Regions from separate parts of the Megasphaera intestinihominis genome, predicted to be linked through region 3. Evidence: riboswitches for the same ligand, from Rfam matches in the RefSeq annotation. Region 3 holds a riboswitch; each other region holds the start of a gene.

Region 1 (5,754 bases), on a different contig from region 3:
GCCGCCAGACCGATTCGGACGACGTCATCGCCGGCCGCCTGGCCAAGGCCCGGGAAGAACTGGATTGGATCGACCGCTATGATTATGTCATCGTCAACGACGATTTGGATAAGGCCGTCGACGAAGCGGCTTCTATCTTGAAAGCCGAACAGTGTAAAGTGACGCGCAATGCCCATCGCATCGCCCATACGAAAGAATTGTACAAATAATAGGAGAGATGAACTATGTTAATTAAACCGACTCTTGAATCCCTGATGACTAAAGTGGACAGCAAATATACGCTGGTTACGCTGGCTGCCAAACGGGCCCGCCAGCTTACCGATGGCGACGAACCCCTCGTCGACGTCGATACGACGAAAGTAGTTTCCATTGCCATGGAAGAAATCGACCAGGGCAAGATCACGTATGAAGCACCGCGTGACGGCATTAAATAACACGGAGGTGTTTTCCATGAGCTTGGAAAAGAAAAAGATTGTCTTAGGAATCACTGGCGGCATTGCGGCCTTCAAGGCAGCTTCTATTGCCAGTCAGCTCCGCAAGCGGGGGGCCGAAGTCAAATGCATCATGACCGACCATGCGACGAAACTGATTACGCCCTTGACGATGCGGGAAATTTCCGGCAATCCCGTTGCCGTATCCATGTTCGACGATGTGCCTGAATTCAACGTAGAACACATCGCCCTGGCCCGCTGGGCCGACGTCTTCGTCATTGCACCGGCGACGGCCGACATCATTGGCAAGATCGCCAACGGCATTGCCGACGACATGCTGTCGACGACGGTCATGGCTACGACGGCACCGGTCCTCATCGCACCGGCTATGAATACCAACATGTATCTCAACCCCATTACTCAGGACAATATGGCCAAGCTGAAGAAATTCGGCTATCATTTCATCGCTCCCGACAGCGGTCATCTGGCCTGCGGCATCGACGGCGTCGGCCGCCTGCCCGAACCGGATACCATCGTCGACTACATCGAGCTCCTGGCCTGCCGCAATGACCTCCTGAAAGGGAAAAAGGTCATCGTCACGGCTGGCGGCACGCGGGAACCTATCGACCCGGTCCGCTTCATCGGCAATCATTCCAGCGGCCGCATGGGCTTTGCCATCGCCAAGGCTGCCGTCATGGCCGGTGCTGAAGTCACCCTCGTCGCCGGGACGACGGATAACCTCAAGACACCTGTAGGCCTGGCCCGCCGCATTGATGTCGGCAGTACGCGTGACATGAAAGCTGCCGTCGATTCCTATTATGACGACTGCGACCTGGTCATCAAAGCCGCAGCTGTCGCCGATTACCGTTCGGCCCATCCGGCGGAAAACAAGATCAAGAAAAACGACGATACCCTGACCATCGAAATGGCCAAGAACCCGGATATCCTCTATGGCCTGGGCCAGCGCAAGACCCATCAGACCCTGGTCGGCTTTGCTGCCGAAACGACGAATGTCATCGAATACGGCACGAAGAAGCTCAAGAAGAAGAACCTCGACATGCTCGTCGCCAACGACGTCAGTGCCGAAGGAGCCGGCTTCAAAGGGACGACCAACATCGCCACCCTGCTTTTCCCGGACGGCTCTATGGAAAAATTAGAAAAAATGGATAAAGACGAACTCGCTGCCATCATCGTAGCCCGCGCGGCTGCCATTATGGCGAAAAAGAATAGTTGATAGCAGGGAGTTTGCAGAAAAAGGACTGTCGCATGTGCGACAGTCCTTTTTAGCAGTCAGCAGCTAGCTGTTAGCAGTTAGCAAATGAATTTAACTTTAAAAGTATCTTTACAAACTATGGGCCGATCACAAAAAAATACACGGCCCGTGGCCTTGTGCGTAGGGGACGCCTGGAAGGCGTCCCGCTGTGATATTCGATCATAGCCCATTCGGGCTTAATAGTATGTTTTTTTAATCACGAACCACGAGCCACTAACCACTAACCCGCCCTACGATGGCTTTGGCGAAGCCGTTGAGGTTGGTCGGGCCGACGGAGAGGATGGGGCAGTTATTTTCTTTGGCTTCCGTAATGGCCCAGCGGACGAGGGGCGTCTTGCCGTCTTCCAGGTTGACGACTAAGAGGGACGCTTCTTTCAGCATCCGGTCATCGCCCGGCTGGCCGCTGATGAGGAGGACGGCACCGAAACGGCGCTGGATGCGGCGCTGCCAGTCGGGATCGCCGCCGGCCAGGGCTATCTGACGGCCCGTGAGGAAGCGGTCCAGCTGGCGCGTATAATCGCGCTGGGTCATGAAGGAGGGCAGGTCCAGGCCGCGGTCTTCCGGGTCCCGGACGGAACGCGACGCTTCCTGGGGCGTCACTTTCCGCGGCGCCTGGCCTTTGGTCATATCCGGCCGCACCTGGCGCTTGTTGAGTTCCTTGCGCAGGGCCAGGAGTTCGGCAATCTGGCTGGATGCCGTTTCCTTTATCTTTTCGATATACTGTTCCTGCTTGCGGATACGGTCTTCATACTGTTTGCGGTCCTGTTCGCGGCCCGTCCTTTCCGCATCGAGTTCCTGGCGCAGCCGTTCCAGTTCAGAAAGGACGGCCGTGCGGTTCTTGGCTTCCAGGCGCAGGCGCAGGAGTTCTTCCCGGTCGGCGTCCATCTGGGCTTTTTCTTCCCGCAGCTGCTGAAGTTCTTCTTTTTCTTTGCCCATCATCATGGCCGGCGTTTCCTGGCCGCCAGTGACGGCTTCGTCGGACCAGGGCTGGTCGCAGATGACCATGAGATAGATGCCCAGGGCATGGGCTGCCGCGTGCTTGGCCATCTGCACGTCTTCAAAGACGTCGGTCAAGCCGAGAATCTGACTGTCCGTCTGGAGCATGAGCAGGTCGATGATGCCCATATAGGAAAAAGATTCCATAGTCTGCGCCATATCGTAGCGTTCGAGGTGGATCGTGCCGGCGTAGATTTCTTCCGGGTTCTGTTTGGACGTATAATACGTATTGATGAGCAGCCGGTCGGCCGTCCGTTCGTAGATGCGCAGTACCAAGGCGTCTTCCTGGTCTGTGCCGGTGTGGCGGCTGAAGGTCAGCCGTTCCTGGGAAAGAAGGGTCGTCACCAGGCTCGGGGTCTTGTACCATTTGCCGAATACTTCTACCCGCTTGGCCAGCCGCAGGTCGCCGGGCTTGCTGCAGGTTGCATAATCAAAATAAGGGTCGTTGAAGAATATATCTCTAGGCCGCAATTTGGTCATATCTAATCATCCTTTCTATCTTCTCCATTATAACCCTGCCTATAGGGCAACGTCTAGTAGACAATGTTTTTTAGGCATAAAAAACACTTGCAAAATAGGCGGACTTGAATTATAATGGATGAGCAAACCAAATAAAGAACCATCAAGAGACGACGGAGGGACTGGCCCTGTGATGTCGCAGCAACCTTCAGCTATGAAAGGTGCTAATTCCAGCAGTGATATACTGGCAGATGGGGATTAGAAGCCCCTCTCATGAAGTCATGGATGAGGGGAATTTTTTTTTAAGGAGGATCACTCATGGCAAAAAATCGTGAATTCTTTACATCCGAATCCGTCACCGAAGGCCATCCCGATAAAATGGCTGACCAGATTTCGGACAGCATTTTGGATGCCATTCTCGCAAAAGATAAAAACGCTCGCGTTGCTTGCGAAACCCTGGTAACGACTGGTATGGTACATGTCGTCGGTGAAATTTCTACGACGTGCTACGTCGATATCCCGCACATCGTCCGCGAAACGATTCGTGACATCGGCTATACCCGCGCTAAATATGGTTTTGACTGCGACACTTGCGGCGTCCTCGTTTCCCTGGACGAACAGTCCCCGGACATCGCTATGGGCGTCGACGATGCCTTGGAAAAGAAAGAAGGCAATACGGATAAGTTCGATACTATCGGCGCTGGCGACCAGGGCATGATGTTCGGCTATGCTACCAACGAAACGGACGACTACATGCCGCTGCCGATTTCCCTGGCACACCGCCTGGCACGCCGCCTGGCCAAAGTCCGCAAAGACGGCACACTGCCGTATCTCCGTCCCGATGGCAAGACCCAGGTCACTGTCGAATATGAAGACGGCAAACCGGTCCGCATCGATACGATCGTCATTTCGGCACAGCACAGCCCCGAAGTCGGCCGCGAACAGATCGAAAGCGACCTCCTCGAATTCGTCATCAAACCGGAACTGCCGGAAGGCTTGTTCGACGACAAGACGAAACTCTTCATCAATCCGACTGGCCGTTTCGTCATCGGCGGTCCTCAGGGCGATTCGGGCCTCACAGGCCGTAAGATCATCGTCGATACCTATGGCGGCATGGCTCGTCATGGCGGCGGTGCCTTCTCCGGCAAGGACCCCACAAAAGTCGACCGCTCGGCCGCTTATGCAGCCCGTTACGTCGCCAAGAACGTCGTCGCTGCCGGCCTGGCCGATAAATGCGAAATCCAGCTGGCTTATGCCATCGGCGTAGCCCGCCCGGTTTCCATCCACGTCGAAACCTTCGGTACGGGCAAAGTCCCGAACGAAAAGATCGTCGAACTCATCGAAAAGAACTTCGACCTTCGTCCGGCTGGCATCATCGCCATGCTCGACTTGCAGCGCCCGATTTACAAACAGACCGCTGCCTATGGCCACTTCGGCCGCAACGACCTCGACCTGCCTTGGGAAAAGACAGACAAAGCCGAAACGCTCCGCAAAGAAGCCGGCTTATAAGAGGCGGTTCGATAAACTGAACATCCAGAAAAGAGGCTGTCCCATTAAGACAGCCTCTTTTTGGGTATTGAGTTTGCAGTTTGTAGTTTTTTAGTGCGACAGCCCCATACAAAGGAGGTGTCCTTTTGATTGCTGAAATCATCATCAATACGACGGCGAAACGGCTGCAGCAGACTTTTTCCTATACCGTTCCCGATGGTCTGGCCGTCCGCGTCGGCAGCCGCGTCCTCGTGCCCTTTGGTCATCGCCGGGAAGAGGGCATCGTCGTCGCCCTCCATGAACAGCTGGACGAACCGGCCGATTTCACACTGAAGCCCGTCGAAGGCCTGCTTTCGACGCAGACCGGCTTCCAGGAAGAAATGATCCGCACGGCCATCTGGATCCGCGACTACTATGTCTGCAACCTTTCCGAAGCCCTGCGCCTGTTCATGATCGACAAGAAGGGCCTGGTCCGCCAGGAAATCTTGTCCGTCGGCCCGGCTGCGCCTGTGAGTCCTGAAGGGCGGCAGCTCCAGGCCTATGTCGCCGACAAGGGGAGCCGTGAAAAGGGCAGCCTTGTCCGCCGCTTCGGCAGGGACCTCGTCGAAACGGCCCTGGCCCGCCAGGTCCTGACCAGCCGGACTTATTACAAGAACCAGATTGCCGACAAGATGGAAGACTGGCTTTCCTTCGTCCACGATGATGACGAAGACATCCTCCACGGCCGGCGGCGCCAGCAGGAACTGCTCCAGGCCTTGAAAGAGAAGGGGGAAGGGGCCGTTTCCTATTGGCAGGGCCAGGGCTACAGCCGCGACCTCATGCGCCGTCTCTGTGCGACAGGCCTGGCCCGCTGGAGCCAGCGGCCGGCCAGGACGACGAATATCCTGCCGACCCTTTCTGGCGATGCTCCCTTTACGCTGACACCGGAACAACGCCAGGCAGTTAAAGTTATCGGAAGCGATGAACAAGGAAAAACCTACGTCCTCCACGGCATCACCGGCAGTGGCAAGACCGAAGTCTACATGCAGCTGGCCAGCCAGGTCCTGAAAGAAGGCCGGCAGGTCGTCGTTTTAGTGCCGGAAATCGCCCTGACCGGGCAAATCGTCC
Region 2 (5,754 bases), on a different contig from region 3:
TGAGCAGGGACAACATGGTAAGGGTCATGCCCATGGACAGGCCGAAGCCGGGAATAATCTGATTGCGCCCGCCGGAACGGGCAAAAAAGTGTTTCATCCGGCTCCCCTCCTATGCATCGCCGTTGACGTCGGCCATGATCTTATCGAACAAGGCGTCGTCGTTGAAAAATTTAACATACGCAGCCTCCCAGCCGCCGAAATCGCTGATCTTGGTCAGCTTGACCTTGAGATCGAAGCGGTCGGCATAACGCCGGAGGATATCCGGATTAGACGGCCGGAAACCGTTCTTGGCGGCCAGTTCCTGGGCCTCATCGGAATAGAGGTAGGCCAGGTATTCATGAGCCGCCTCTTCATGACCCTTGCGCCGGGCCAGGCGGTCGACGACAGCCACGCTGGGCTGGGCCAGGATACTGATGCTGGGCACGACGAGGTCGAACTTATCGGGATATTCGCGCATCGAATAAAGCGCTTCGTTTTCCCAGGCGATAAGGACGTCACCTTGTCCGTTTTCGACAAAGGTCGTCGTCGAGCCGCGGGCGCCGGAATCCATGACCGTCACATTGCGGTACAAGTCGGTCATGAAGGCCCGGGTCTTGATTTCATTTCCCCCGAAATGGTCAAGGCCCCAGCTCCAGGCGGCCAGGAAGTTCCAGCAGGCGCCGCCGCTGCTCTTCGGGTCCGGCGTAATGACGCTCACGCCGGGCTTTACCAGGTCGTCCCAGTCGCGTATCCCTTTCGGGTTCCCCTTGCGGACCAGGAAGACGATGGTCGACGTGTACGGCGCCGAATCGTTGGCGAAATCCCCCTGCCAGCCTTCATGGATGAGGCCGGCCCTTTCGATGAGCGACACATCGTGGGCCAGGGCCAGGGTCACGACATCGGCCTTGCTGCCTTCGATGACCGACCGGGCCTGACTGCCCGATCCGCCATGGGACTGGATGATGCGGATATCCTTGCCTGTCGTCTCACGATAGTGCTGCTGGAATAATTCATTGTATTCTTTATATAACTCACGGGTTGGATCATACGAGACATTGGTCAGCGTCATCGTGCCGCCGCCCCCGGCGTCATCGCTGCGTCCGCAGCCAGCCAGGGCCCCGGCGACGGCGAGTGCCGCCGAAAAAGCCAGTATAGCTATGATGCGCTTCTTGTTCATTTTCTTTCCCCCTCTATACCGGCTTAGATTCCTTACCCCTCAAATAAAGCCGTCGATAAATAGCGTTCGCCGCCATCCGGCAGGAGGACGACGATAGTCTTGCCTTCGTTTTCCGGCCGGCTGGCCAGTTCCAGGGCCGCCTGCAGCGACGCACCGGACGAAATGCCGACCAAAAGGCCGTCGGTCTTGGCGACTTCCCTGGCCCGGCCGTAGGCGTCCTCATTGGATACGTCGATCACATCATCTACGAGAGATATATCCAAAACTTTCGGGATGAACCCGGCGCCAATCCCCTGAATGGCGTGCGGGCCCGGCCGGCCGCCGTGCAGGACGGCGGAATCTTTCGGCTCGACGGCGACGATCTGGACGTCCGGCTTATGGCCTTTCAGGCCCTGGGCCGTACCGGTGATGGTGCCGCCTGTGCCGACGGACGAAATGAAGATATCTACCTTGCCGTCCGTGTCGCGCCAGATTTCTTCCGCCGTCGTCTGGCGGTGGATGGCCGGATTGGCCGGATTGTCGAACTGCTGGGGAATGAAGGCATTGCCGTAAGAATCCCTCAATTCTTCGGCTTTGCCGATGCTGCCGCGCATCCCCTCGATGCCCGGTGTCAGCACGATTTCCGCCCCCAGGGCCGACACGATCTTACGCCGTTCCAGGCTCATCGTATCGGGCATGGTCAAGATCAGGTGCAGGCCCTTCACGGCGGCGACCAGGGCCAGGCCGATGCCGGTATTGCCGCTCGTCGGTTCGATGATGACCGTATCTTTGTTGATCTTCCCCTGCCGTATCCCTTCGTCGATCATGGCTGCCGCTACGCGGTCCTTGACGCTGCCCAAGGGGTTCATGTACTCCAGCTTGGCCAGGACGCGGGCCTTGAGGCCGTGCCGAGCCTGCCAATGAGTCAGTTCCAAGAGCGGCGTGTTGCCAATCAGCTCTGTCAAATACGTTGCCACATGCTCCATGTACTCAGCTCCTTTTTGGCAAAAAGAAAAGCGCCGCCTGCTGATGCAGATGGCGCTATAAATAGACGTATGCCCATGACTTCATCTGCCAGGTTATTTCCTGCTGGAATTGGCACCTTACCTACGTAGGTTGCCGCAGCGTCATCGGGCCAGTCCCTCAGCTGCTCTGGATGAATAGGTTTCGTATTGTATTGTCCTTATGAATGGTTGTACAATACGATCATATCATACAACACATGATGGTCAAATTTTTTAAGTACCCCATGATAACATACCTCTTTGATGACTAAAATGAATAGCTTCCTATCGGAAACGTTACCAAGAGTGTACACTTTACAGAGTATATTGTCAAGGGATTTTAAGCAAAAACTTTCATATTTTACAATGTAAACGTTATACCTATGGCTTTAGATAGGAATTTAACTTTATAAATTATATTTTTTTATAAGTAAAAAGGGCTTGTTGTATATACAGCAGGCCCTTTTTAGGGATTAGCCGTTAGTGTCTAACAGCTAACCCCTAACCCCTAGCTGCTAACTGCTAACTACTGACCGCTAACTGCTGACTGCTGACACCCTCAATGCGTCGCCGTGGGCTGGGCGTCGTGATGGGCCGTTTTGTTGTCGGCGTGGACGAGTTCTTTGCCGCAGTAGTAGACGATGGAGATGGCCAGGACCATGAGGGCGATGGCCAGGACGAACTGCAGTCCTTCGATGAGGAACGACCAGTTACCCGAGGCAATCTTGATGATCAGGGCATAAGCCGATTCGACGAGGGCTGTCATGGTAACGCAGAACATGACGACCATGGGGATGTAGAGCATGAAGCTCTTGCGGCCTGTCGTCTTGAGGAAGACCGTCAGGCAGATGAGGACCATGGCCGACAGCAGCTGGTTGGCCGAGCCGAAGAGAGGCCAGATGTTCATGTAGCCGCCTAAGCAGAGCAGGAAGCCGAAGAACAAGGTGATGACCGTAGCAAAATACTTATTGACGCAGATTTTCTGGATCGTGTTCATTTCCTGTCCTTCATCGACGCTGAACAGTTCCTGGAAGGACATACGGCCGATACGGCCGACGGCATCGAGGGTCGTCAGGGCCAGGGCCGATACGCACATGGTCATGATGCAGGCAGCTGCCGTCTGGGACAGGCCGAACATGGTGAAGAAACCAGCGACGGCGCCGGAGAAGATCTGGAACGGCGTGCCCGAAGCGACGTGGCCGTTGGAAGCGGCAGCGCAGGCGATGACCAGGGAAACGACGCCTAAGACCGATTCGACGCACATGGAACCGTAGCCGACAAAGACCGAATCCTGTTCCTTATCCAGGGTCTTCGACGACGTACCGGACGAAACGAGGCTGTGGAAGCCGGAAACGGCACCGCAGGCGATGGTGATGAACAGGATTGGGAACAAATCCTTGCCGCCGACCGAGAAGGACGTGAAGGCCGGCATATTCAGCGTCGGCTGGGCGATGAAGATACCGATGACGCCGCCGGCGATCATCATGAGCAGCAGGAAGGCGCTGATGTAGTCGCGCGGCTGTTTCAGGAGCCACATGGGCATGATGGAAGCAAAGAAAATATAAGCGAAGATGATGTACAGCCAGGTCATGCGGTCCAGGTAAATCGGCAGGTCGATGCCGACATAGAGCATGGCGATCAAGAGGACGATGGCGATGACGAAGCGTACTTTTTCACTGGGATTGAACTTCTTGATGAACAGGCCAAAGGCAATGGCGACGAAGATGAACAGCATGGAAATGGAAGCGGCAGCCGCATTGGGCAGGACCATGGATCCATCCTTGGCAAAGCCATTGAACGTCGTAGCGACGATATCGCCGAAAGCGGCGATGACCAGCAGGCTGAAGACCCAGCAGAAGAGCAGGAACAGGCGGCGGCCCGTCGTGCCGATGTACTTTTCGATGAGGACGCCCATGGATTTGCCGTCATTCTTCATGGATGCGTAGAGGGCTGCGAAGTCCTGGACGGCACCGAAGAAGACGCCGCCGATCATGAGCCATAAGAAAGCCGGCAGCCAGCCGTAGGCAGCGGCGATGATCGGGCCCGTGACGGGGCCGGCACCGGTGATGGACGAGAACTGATTGGCAAAGACCGTGAACTTAGAAGACGGCGTATAATCCTGGCCATCTTCCAGGCGATGGGCCGGCGTCAGGGCGTTGGGGTCGATGCCCCACGTCTTAGCCAGCCACTTGCCATAGAACCGATAGGCTACCGCCAGGATGACGATAGCACAAGTGACTAAAACAACACCATTCATAGAAATTCCTCCTATACTCAAAAAAAACAAATGGATCTGTGCGGAGGAGCTGAAGATGTTAAGGTAAATAAAAATGAATGCCATAAAATACATCTTCGCTTCTGCGCATGTGTACGGTATAACACGATTAAAAGGGCCTGTCAAATATACTATGAAGTCATCGTCGGCGTTTTACTTATATTTTTTAAGAATAAAAAAGAGATTAAACGTTATGATTTCGTTTAATCCCTTTAACATATTACATGTCAATGTGACAATTATTTATATTTTATGGATTTCAGTTTTTTTCATCCTCAGTGCCCGGATACGCTGGCCTGGCTCGTCTGGCTGGCCTGACGGTGCTGGGCCGCACGCGGACGGCGAACCCGCTTCTTACGGGCAGCGGCTTTTTTGGCATTGGCCTGGAAATTGGCGACGATAGTCCGGGCCAGCCAGCCCATGAGACAGCCTGTCAGCAAGATCTTGACAGCCAGCAAGTCCCACGTCGTCGATAACAATAAGGCCAATACGACAAAAATAGACGTAACGATCGTTTTATTCATGAACAAACACATCTCCCCTGTCGACATACATAAAAATCATCATACTAACTTTAATTATACACGTTTTTCATGGATTAAACAAGGGCTTGTCGCACATGCGACAGCCCTTGTTGAGTATTAAGTTTGCAGTTTGTAGTTTTTAGTGAAGGCTTTAAATTTAAAACCATCCTCTACAAACTCTGCACTACAAACTATACAGCAGGAGGGACAAATTTAAAATTTGTATTTATATTGCAGGGGCTCGTACGACGGCTACTCAAAAGTCAGCCGCATCTGGTACCATGTGACGCCGCCGTGGACGGAGGCGCTGATGCCTTCGTTCTGGAAGCCGAATTTCGCATAGTACGGGAGGAGCTTGTCTTTGCAGGTCAGGACCAGGCCCTGTCGTCCCTGCTGCCTGGCGTCGGCAATGGCCGCTTCCAGGAGCTTCCCGGCATAGCCATGGCAGCGGCACGAAGGCAGGGTATTGACGCCGAAAATCATCTGCCAGGCCCCCTTTTCGTCATGCATGGCCGCCTGAGCGTACATGGCGTCAGTCAAATCCCGTTCATCCGTCACCATGCCGTCGACGAAGGACACGAGGTCCCCCTTTTCATCGAAGAGCAGCCAGAAATGGGCCGCATAATGGGCCAGGCGGTCCCGGAATTCATCGGCCGTCGCCGCTTCTGCCGGCGGGAAGCAGGCTTTCTCTACAGCCGCCACAGCGGCTAAATCGGCCATCGTAGCCGTCCTGATTTTTATAAACAATCTCCTCTTTCCTATCTATTTTCTCTCCATTATACAGGCCATCGCCGCCTGCCGCAACAGACAGCCTTC
Region 3 (5,754 bases):
GTCATCATGGAAGACAGGGATATCCATTTCTTTTTTCAAGGTCTGTTCGATTTCATAGCATTTCGGCGAGGCAATGTCTTCCAGGTTGATACCGGCGAAAGACGGCTGCAGGCGCTTCACGGTTTCGATGAATTCTTTTGGGTCCTTTGTATCCAGGCAGATAGGAACGGCATTGACGCCGCCAAATACCTTGAACAGGATGGATTTCCCTTCCATGACCGGCATGGCAGCTTCCGGGCCGATGTCGCCCAGGCCGAGGACACGGGTCCCGTCCGATACGACGGCGATCATATTGCCACGGCAGGTCAAATCGAAAGACAAATCCGGGTCCTTAGTGATTTCCCGGCACGGCTGGGCAACGCCAGGCGTATAGAGAATACTCAGGTCGTCGTGGGTCTTGAGGACTTCCCGGGGAATGGTTTCAATAACGCCGTGTTTGCCGCGGCGGATTTTCATGGCTTCTTCATCGAAATTCATGACGCTAAAACTCCTCCTATAACTGTTTATGCATAAAAAATGGCCTGGGGTTCTGTAAATTCCAACATCCCATCTTTGCCGCCTTCACGGCCGATACCACTGTCCTTAAAACCGCCGAAAGGCGCTGTGACGTCGCGCGGGCTGTCGTTGACGTAGACGTTGCCCGACAAAACGGCTGCTGCCACCTTCGAGGCTTCTTCCTTGTCCGGTCCCCAGACGGCAGCGTTGAGGCCATAAGGCGTATCGTTGGCAATGGCCAGGGCTTCGTCGGCGGTATCATAAGCGATGACGCTGAGGACGGGGCCGAAGATTTCTTCGCGGGCAATGGTCATGTCATTGGTTACGTCCGTAAAGATGACAGGCTTGACATAGTAACCGTGGTCCGGCGCATCCGGACGGCCGCCAGCCAGAAGTGTCGCCCCTTCTTCCAGGCCCTTGGCGATGTAGGCATCGACGGTCTGCCACTGGTCATACGATGCGACAGGACCGATTTTCGTCGTTTCCAGAGCCGGGTCGCCTACGGTATATTCCGGCAGTATCTTCAGCATGAGCTGTTCAATCTGTTCCTTGTCATCCCGCGGGATGATCAGGCGCGACAGGGCCGTACAGGTCTGGCCACTGTTGAGGAAAATGGAATTGAAGCACATGCGGATAGCCTTTTCGTAGTCCGCCCCCTTCAAGAGGACGAAAGGCGACTTGCCGCCCAGTTCCATACTGATGCGCTTCATCGAAGCTAAGGCGCGCTGAGATACCTTGATGCCGGCTGCCGTCGACCCCGTAAAGGATACCATGGCGATATTCGGGTCGTCGCAGATGGCATTGCCGACCTGGCTGCCCCGGCCGGCGACGAGATTGAAGACGCCTTTGGGGAAACCGGCCTGGTCAAAGGCTTCGGCCAGGTAGTACGCCGTCACCGGCGTGTGCTGACTCGGCTTGAGGACGACTGTCGCCCCGACGAGCAAGGCCGGTACGACTTTCTGGATAATCTGCCCTAAAGGATAATTCCACGGCGTGATACAGCCGATGACACCCAAAGGCCGGCGGTAGACGACGGATTGGGACAGATGTTCGACCAGTGGCAATTCCGGTGCCAAGTCGATATACGACTGGGTCCGCACGAACTGGTAGCCAATATGGTTGGTCCTGGCAAAGGCTACAGGCGCCCCTAATTCCTTGACGACGGCGTCGACGAACTGCGGTTCCAATCTGATCATCTGGACCAGCAGGTTCTTCATGAAGGTGATGCGGTCTTCCAGCGGCATAGCCGACCAGGCCGGGAAAGCTTTGGCAGCCGCCTGGGCAGCGGCAGCGACATCATCGGCACCAGCCGCGGCGACAGTGGCGAAGATTTCTTTCGTCGCCGGATTTTCTACGTCAATATATTGGCCAGACAAGGGCGCAACCCACTGGCCATCGATATATAGTTTTTTCAAATCCATGAAATTACCCCCTTTTACTCGAGATTATTCTTTAATTATAGAGATAAGTCATTGATTATGCAAGTCGGGGAAAAAAATAGACTGCCTAAAAGGCAGTCTATTTTTAGTGGCGCCCCCTACAGACTCCATACCACAAACTATCTTATTTCGCTTCGGCTTCTACGGGTTCTGAGGCGGATACGAAATGGCCGATGATGGAGCCGCCGATGAGGCCGATGATAAAGGGGACGATCCAGCCGAAACCGTATGTGGACAGGGGCGTAGCGGCGACGATGGCTTTAGCAAAGCCCAGGCTGCTCAGACCCGGCAGGGATTCCAAAAGGGCGAAGAGCGTGACCAGGTAGACAGAGCCTTTGTAAGCACCGTTGTTGGGCATGAAGCGGCCGATGATGCCCAGGACCAGGAGGGCCAGGCACGGCGGATAGCAGACGCCGAAAATCCAGCCGATGTAGGTGACGATACCGTCGACGCCGAGGAGGGCCGTCAGGGCCGACAAGATGCAGCAGGCGACGGCGACTTGCTTATAGCTGATGCGGTTGCCCGTAGCCGTGCTGGTGAATTCGGCAACGGCGGCAATCTGACCGATGGCTGTCGTCAGGCAGGCCAGGACGACGGCGATGCCCATGGGAACCATGACCCACGTGCCGACGCGCTGGATGATGGCGACCAGGAGTTCCGCACGGCCGATGTTCTGCGCATAGTCACCGCTGACGCAGGCGCCCATGTAGAGCAGGCTGCCGTAAATGATGAGCAGCAGGACGAAGGAAACGATGCCACAGTAGATGAGCACTTTATTGCGCTGGCCGACGGTCGTATAGCCCTTGCCGTAAATGGAGCTGATGAAGACAGCTGCCATGATGAAGCTGACCAGGACGTCACCCGTGTTATAGCCGCCGAGGAAGGCATTGACGAAGGGATGGTCCACAGCCGGAGCGACGGGTGTCCCCAGGGGATTGAAGATGCCGACGAAGGCGACGATGACCAGGATCAGGGCCAGGAGCGGCGTCAGGTATTTGCCCATGCGGTCCATGACGTTGTTCTGGTCGGCAACAAAGAAGAAGCTGATGACGAAATAGGCGATGACCAGCGGGATGAACGGTGCTGCCGGCAGGTTGCCCTGGATGCCGAGCTGGATGGCCGTCGCACACGTACGGGGAATGGAAACGAAGGTACAGACCAGCATGAGGGCTGCCAGGAGGACGTTATACGTATTCTTCCCTACCCGTTCAGTAATGGAGTGGACGTCGCCGTTGAGGCCGATGACGATGAGCGTGAAGATAGGAAGAAAAATACCCGAAAGGGTCAGGCCAGCCAGGCCGGACAGGAAATCGCTGCCGCTGTTCAAACCGAGCTGGGGCGGGAAAATCAAATTGCCGGCGCCAAAATAGGTGGCAAAGAAGGCGAATCCCAGGATGAGCACATCCAGCCCCCGGATAGCCTTGCCACCAGAAGAGTTGTTGTTCATGAAAATACCCCCTAAGAATGATTGAATGATGTGAAAATAAGTACATAATACGCCAAAAGAAAAGAGGCGCTGCCTCCAAGCTGCGCCTCAGTCATAATGATATCTTTCAGGAATAGCCTGTAGGAATTGGCACCTTACCTTAGGCAGGTTGCCGCAGCGTCATCGGGCCCGTCCCTCAGCTGCTCTCGATATAACTTATGAAATTTGTCTGTATTGGTGTTATTTTATAAAATTTTTAACGACTTGTCAATGTATTTATTTTGATTTAACGTTTTACTTCTGACAACTGGGACAAAGGTCAGCCAAAAAGCAGTTGTCGCATAAAGGCTTGCGGGCTTTGCAGACCCGGCGGCCATGCCAGATGAGCCAATGATGGGCCCGGCTCCACCATTCCTTGGGAATGGCCTTCTGCAGGCCCTTTTCGACTTCCAGCGGCGTCGTCCCTTGGGCCAGCTGCAGACGGTTGGACACGCGGAAGACGTGGGTATCGACAGCAATGGCCGGCGTATTGAACAAGATACTGACCAGGACATTGGCCGTCTTGCGGCCGACGCCGGGCAGTTTCACCAGCTCATCGAAAGTCTGCGGCACTTGGCCATGATATTTTTCACAAAGGATGGCACAGTTGGCCAGGATATTCTTGGCCTTGCTGCGATAGAGGCCGCAGGTCCGTATCTTTTCTTCCAGTCCCGCTGTCCCCAGGGTCAGCATCTTTTCCGGCGTGTTATATTCCGGGAACATGCCGGCCGTCACGATATTGACCCGTTCATCCGTACATTGGGCCGACAAGATGACGGCAATCATCAATTCAAAAGGAGAATTATAGTGCAGAGCCGGTTTCATGATACCATACTGGTCCTGGAACCGCTGCAGCATTTCATCTTTTACTTTCTTGGAAATAGCCATATCACTTTACTTCCTCATCAGTATGGATTACGTCGTTCAGGCTGCCCATTTCATAGCCGCCCAAATCGAGGGTGACGTACGTAAAGCCCGTATCCTTGATGGCCCGGACGATTTCCTCCCGATGAGCCAGGACCGACGGGATTTCATCGACGGCGACTTCGATGCGGGCTACATCGCCGTGATAGCGGACGCGCAGGGACCCCTGGACGTAAGGCGCTACGGCGGCTTCGGCCGCATCGATCTGAGCCAGGCGGTGCGGCGTCAGTTCCACGCCATACGGGACGCGGCTGGCCAGGCAGGCAGCGCTCTGCTTATTCCAGGTCTGGAGGCCGAATTCCTTCGACAAAGCCCGGATATCCGCCTTGGCCAGGCCTGCTTCGATCATCGGGCTGCGGACGGCGTCGGATAATTCCTGCAGGGCTTTCATACCCGGCCGGTAATCACCGAGGTCATCGACATTCCCCCCGTCGACGACCCACTGATAGCCTTCGGCCTTGGCCAGGGCCACGAGCGACGTAAAGCGTATTTTCTTGCAGATATAGCAGCGATCTGGCGGATTCTGGACGAAGTCCGGGTCCTCGAATTCCGTCGAATGGGCCAGGCGGTGTTCGACGCCGATGACCTTGGCCATGGCCTTGGCATCAGCCGCTTCACTGCCCGGCAGGGTCGCCGAAACGGCCGTCACGGCCAGGACCCGGTCCCCCAGAGCCTGGTGAGCCGCATAGGTCAGGAAGGTGCTGTCGACGCCGCCGGAAAAGCCGACGACGACACTGCCCATGTCCTTTAAGATCTGCTGGAGTTTTTCATATTTCTTGCTTGTCTCTGTTGAAATCAAAAGAGTTCCCCCTCGAACCAATATAGTTTTCATAGAACTGTCGAATGACGCCCTTCATTTCTTCGTCACCGACATATGGCAGGGCCTGCTGCCACAAGGCATCGGGCACGCCATAATAGGCTTCGGCAATGCTGCCGGCAATGGCTGCCTGCGTATCCGTATCGCCGTTGAGCCAAATCGCCTTGCGGATCGTATCTTCATAGTCCGTCCCTTCCAGGAAACATTCGATGGCTTCTGGCACACTATCGTCCGTCGTGCAGGTAAAGCCATAAGACGGCCGTATCTGGGCCAGTGTCCGGGACAGATCATAGAAATGCGACCACAGATATGCGGCAATCGCCTCTTTCTCCTTCCCCTGCCGGGCCAGGAAGATAGCCGACGCCACGGCAATGGCACCCTTGATGGCTTGGGGATGGTCATGGCTGACGACGGCTGTCAGCTCTGCCAGCGCCTGGGCTTCCTCCAGAGTATCGGCAATCCAGCCAGCCGGGCTGACGCGCATAGCCGCCCCATTGCCATAGCTGCCGTAAGCCGGTGCCTCGTCGGCCAGGAACCAGCGGCGGAACAGGCCGCCAAAACCGGCGTCGGGATATTTCCGGCACCAGTAGCGGAGCTGGCGCCGCAAGGGTTCG

The links. Region 3 has a riboswitch for S-adenosylmethionine ahead of WMO23_RS03605 (branched-chain amino acid transport system II carrier protein). Riboswitches for the same ligand answer to the same signal wherever they lie in the genome.
Region 1: another riboswitch for S-adenosylmethionine. It lies ahead of metK (methionine adenosyltransferase); the one in region 3 lies ahead of WMO23_RS03605 (branched-chain amino acid transport system II carrier protein).
Region 2: another riboswitch for S-adenosylmethionine. It lies ahead of cysK (cysteine synthase A); the one in region 3 lies ahead of WMO23_RS03605 (branched-chain amino acid transport system II carrier protein).

The regions. Positions count from the first base shown of each region.
Region 1 is NZ_JBBMEU010000037.1:1,787-7,540, forward strand. Features, by position in the region: gene gmk (guanylate kinase) at 1-209, shown strand, start outside; gene rpoZ (DNA-directed RNA polymerase subunit omega) at 225-434, shown strand; gene coaBC (bifunctional phosphopantothenoylcysteine decarboxylase/phosphopantothenate--cysteine ligase CoaBC) at 451-1,665, shown strand; gene WMO23_RS07205 (hypothetical protein) at 1,918-3,180, opposite strand; SAM riboswitch class I at 3,317-3,417, shown strand; gene metK (methionine adenosyltransferase) at 3,478-4,668, shown strand; gene priA (replication restart helicase PriA) at 4,794-5,754, shown strand, end outside.
Region 2 is NZ_JBBMEU010000025.1:17,641-23,394, forward strand. Features, by position in the region: gene cysT (sulfate ABC transporter permease subunit CysT) at 1-97, opposite strand, end outside; gene WMO23_RS05490 (sulfate ABC transporter substrate-binding protein) at 110-1,156, opposite strand; gene cysK (cysteine synthase A) at 1,189-2,121, opposite strand; SAM riboswitch class I at 2,200-2,298, opposite strand; gene WMO23_RS05500 (carbon starvation CstA family protein) at 2,699-4,396, opposite strand; gene WMO23_RS05505 (hypothetical protein) at 4,690-4,938, opposite strand; gene WMO23_RS05510 (GNAT family N-acetyltransferase) at 5,191-5,685, opposite strand; gene WMO23_RS05515 (nuclear transport factor 2-like protein) at 5,753-5,754, opposite strand, start outside.
Region 3 is NZ_JBBMEU010000014.1:6,946-12,699, reverse strand. Features, by position in the region: gene WMO23_RS03615 (NAD(P)-dependent malic enzyme) at 1-477, opposite strand, end outside; gene WMO23_RS03610 (aldehyde dehydrogenase family protein) at 504-1,916, opposite strand; gene WMO23_RS03605 (branched-chain amino acid transport system II carrier protein) at 2,059-3,381, opposite strand; SAM riboswitch class I at 3,478-3,576, opposite strand; gene nth (endonuclease III) at 3,655-4,287, opposite strand; gene larE (ATP-dependent sacrificial sulfur transferase LarE) at 4,289-5,122, opposite strand; gene WMO23_RS03590 (ADP-ribosylglycohydrolase family protein) at 5,091-5,754, opposite strand, start outside.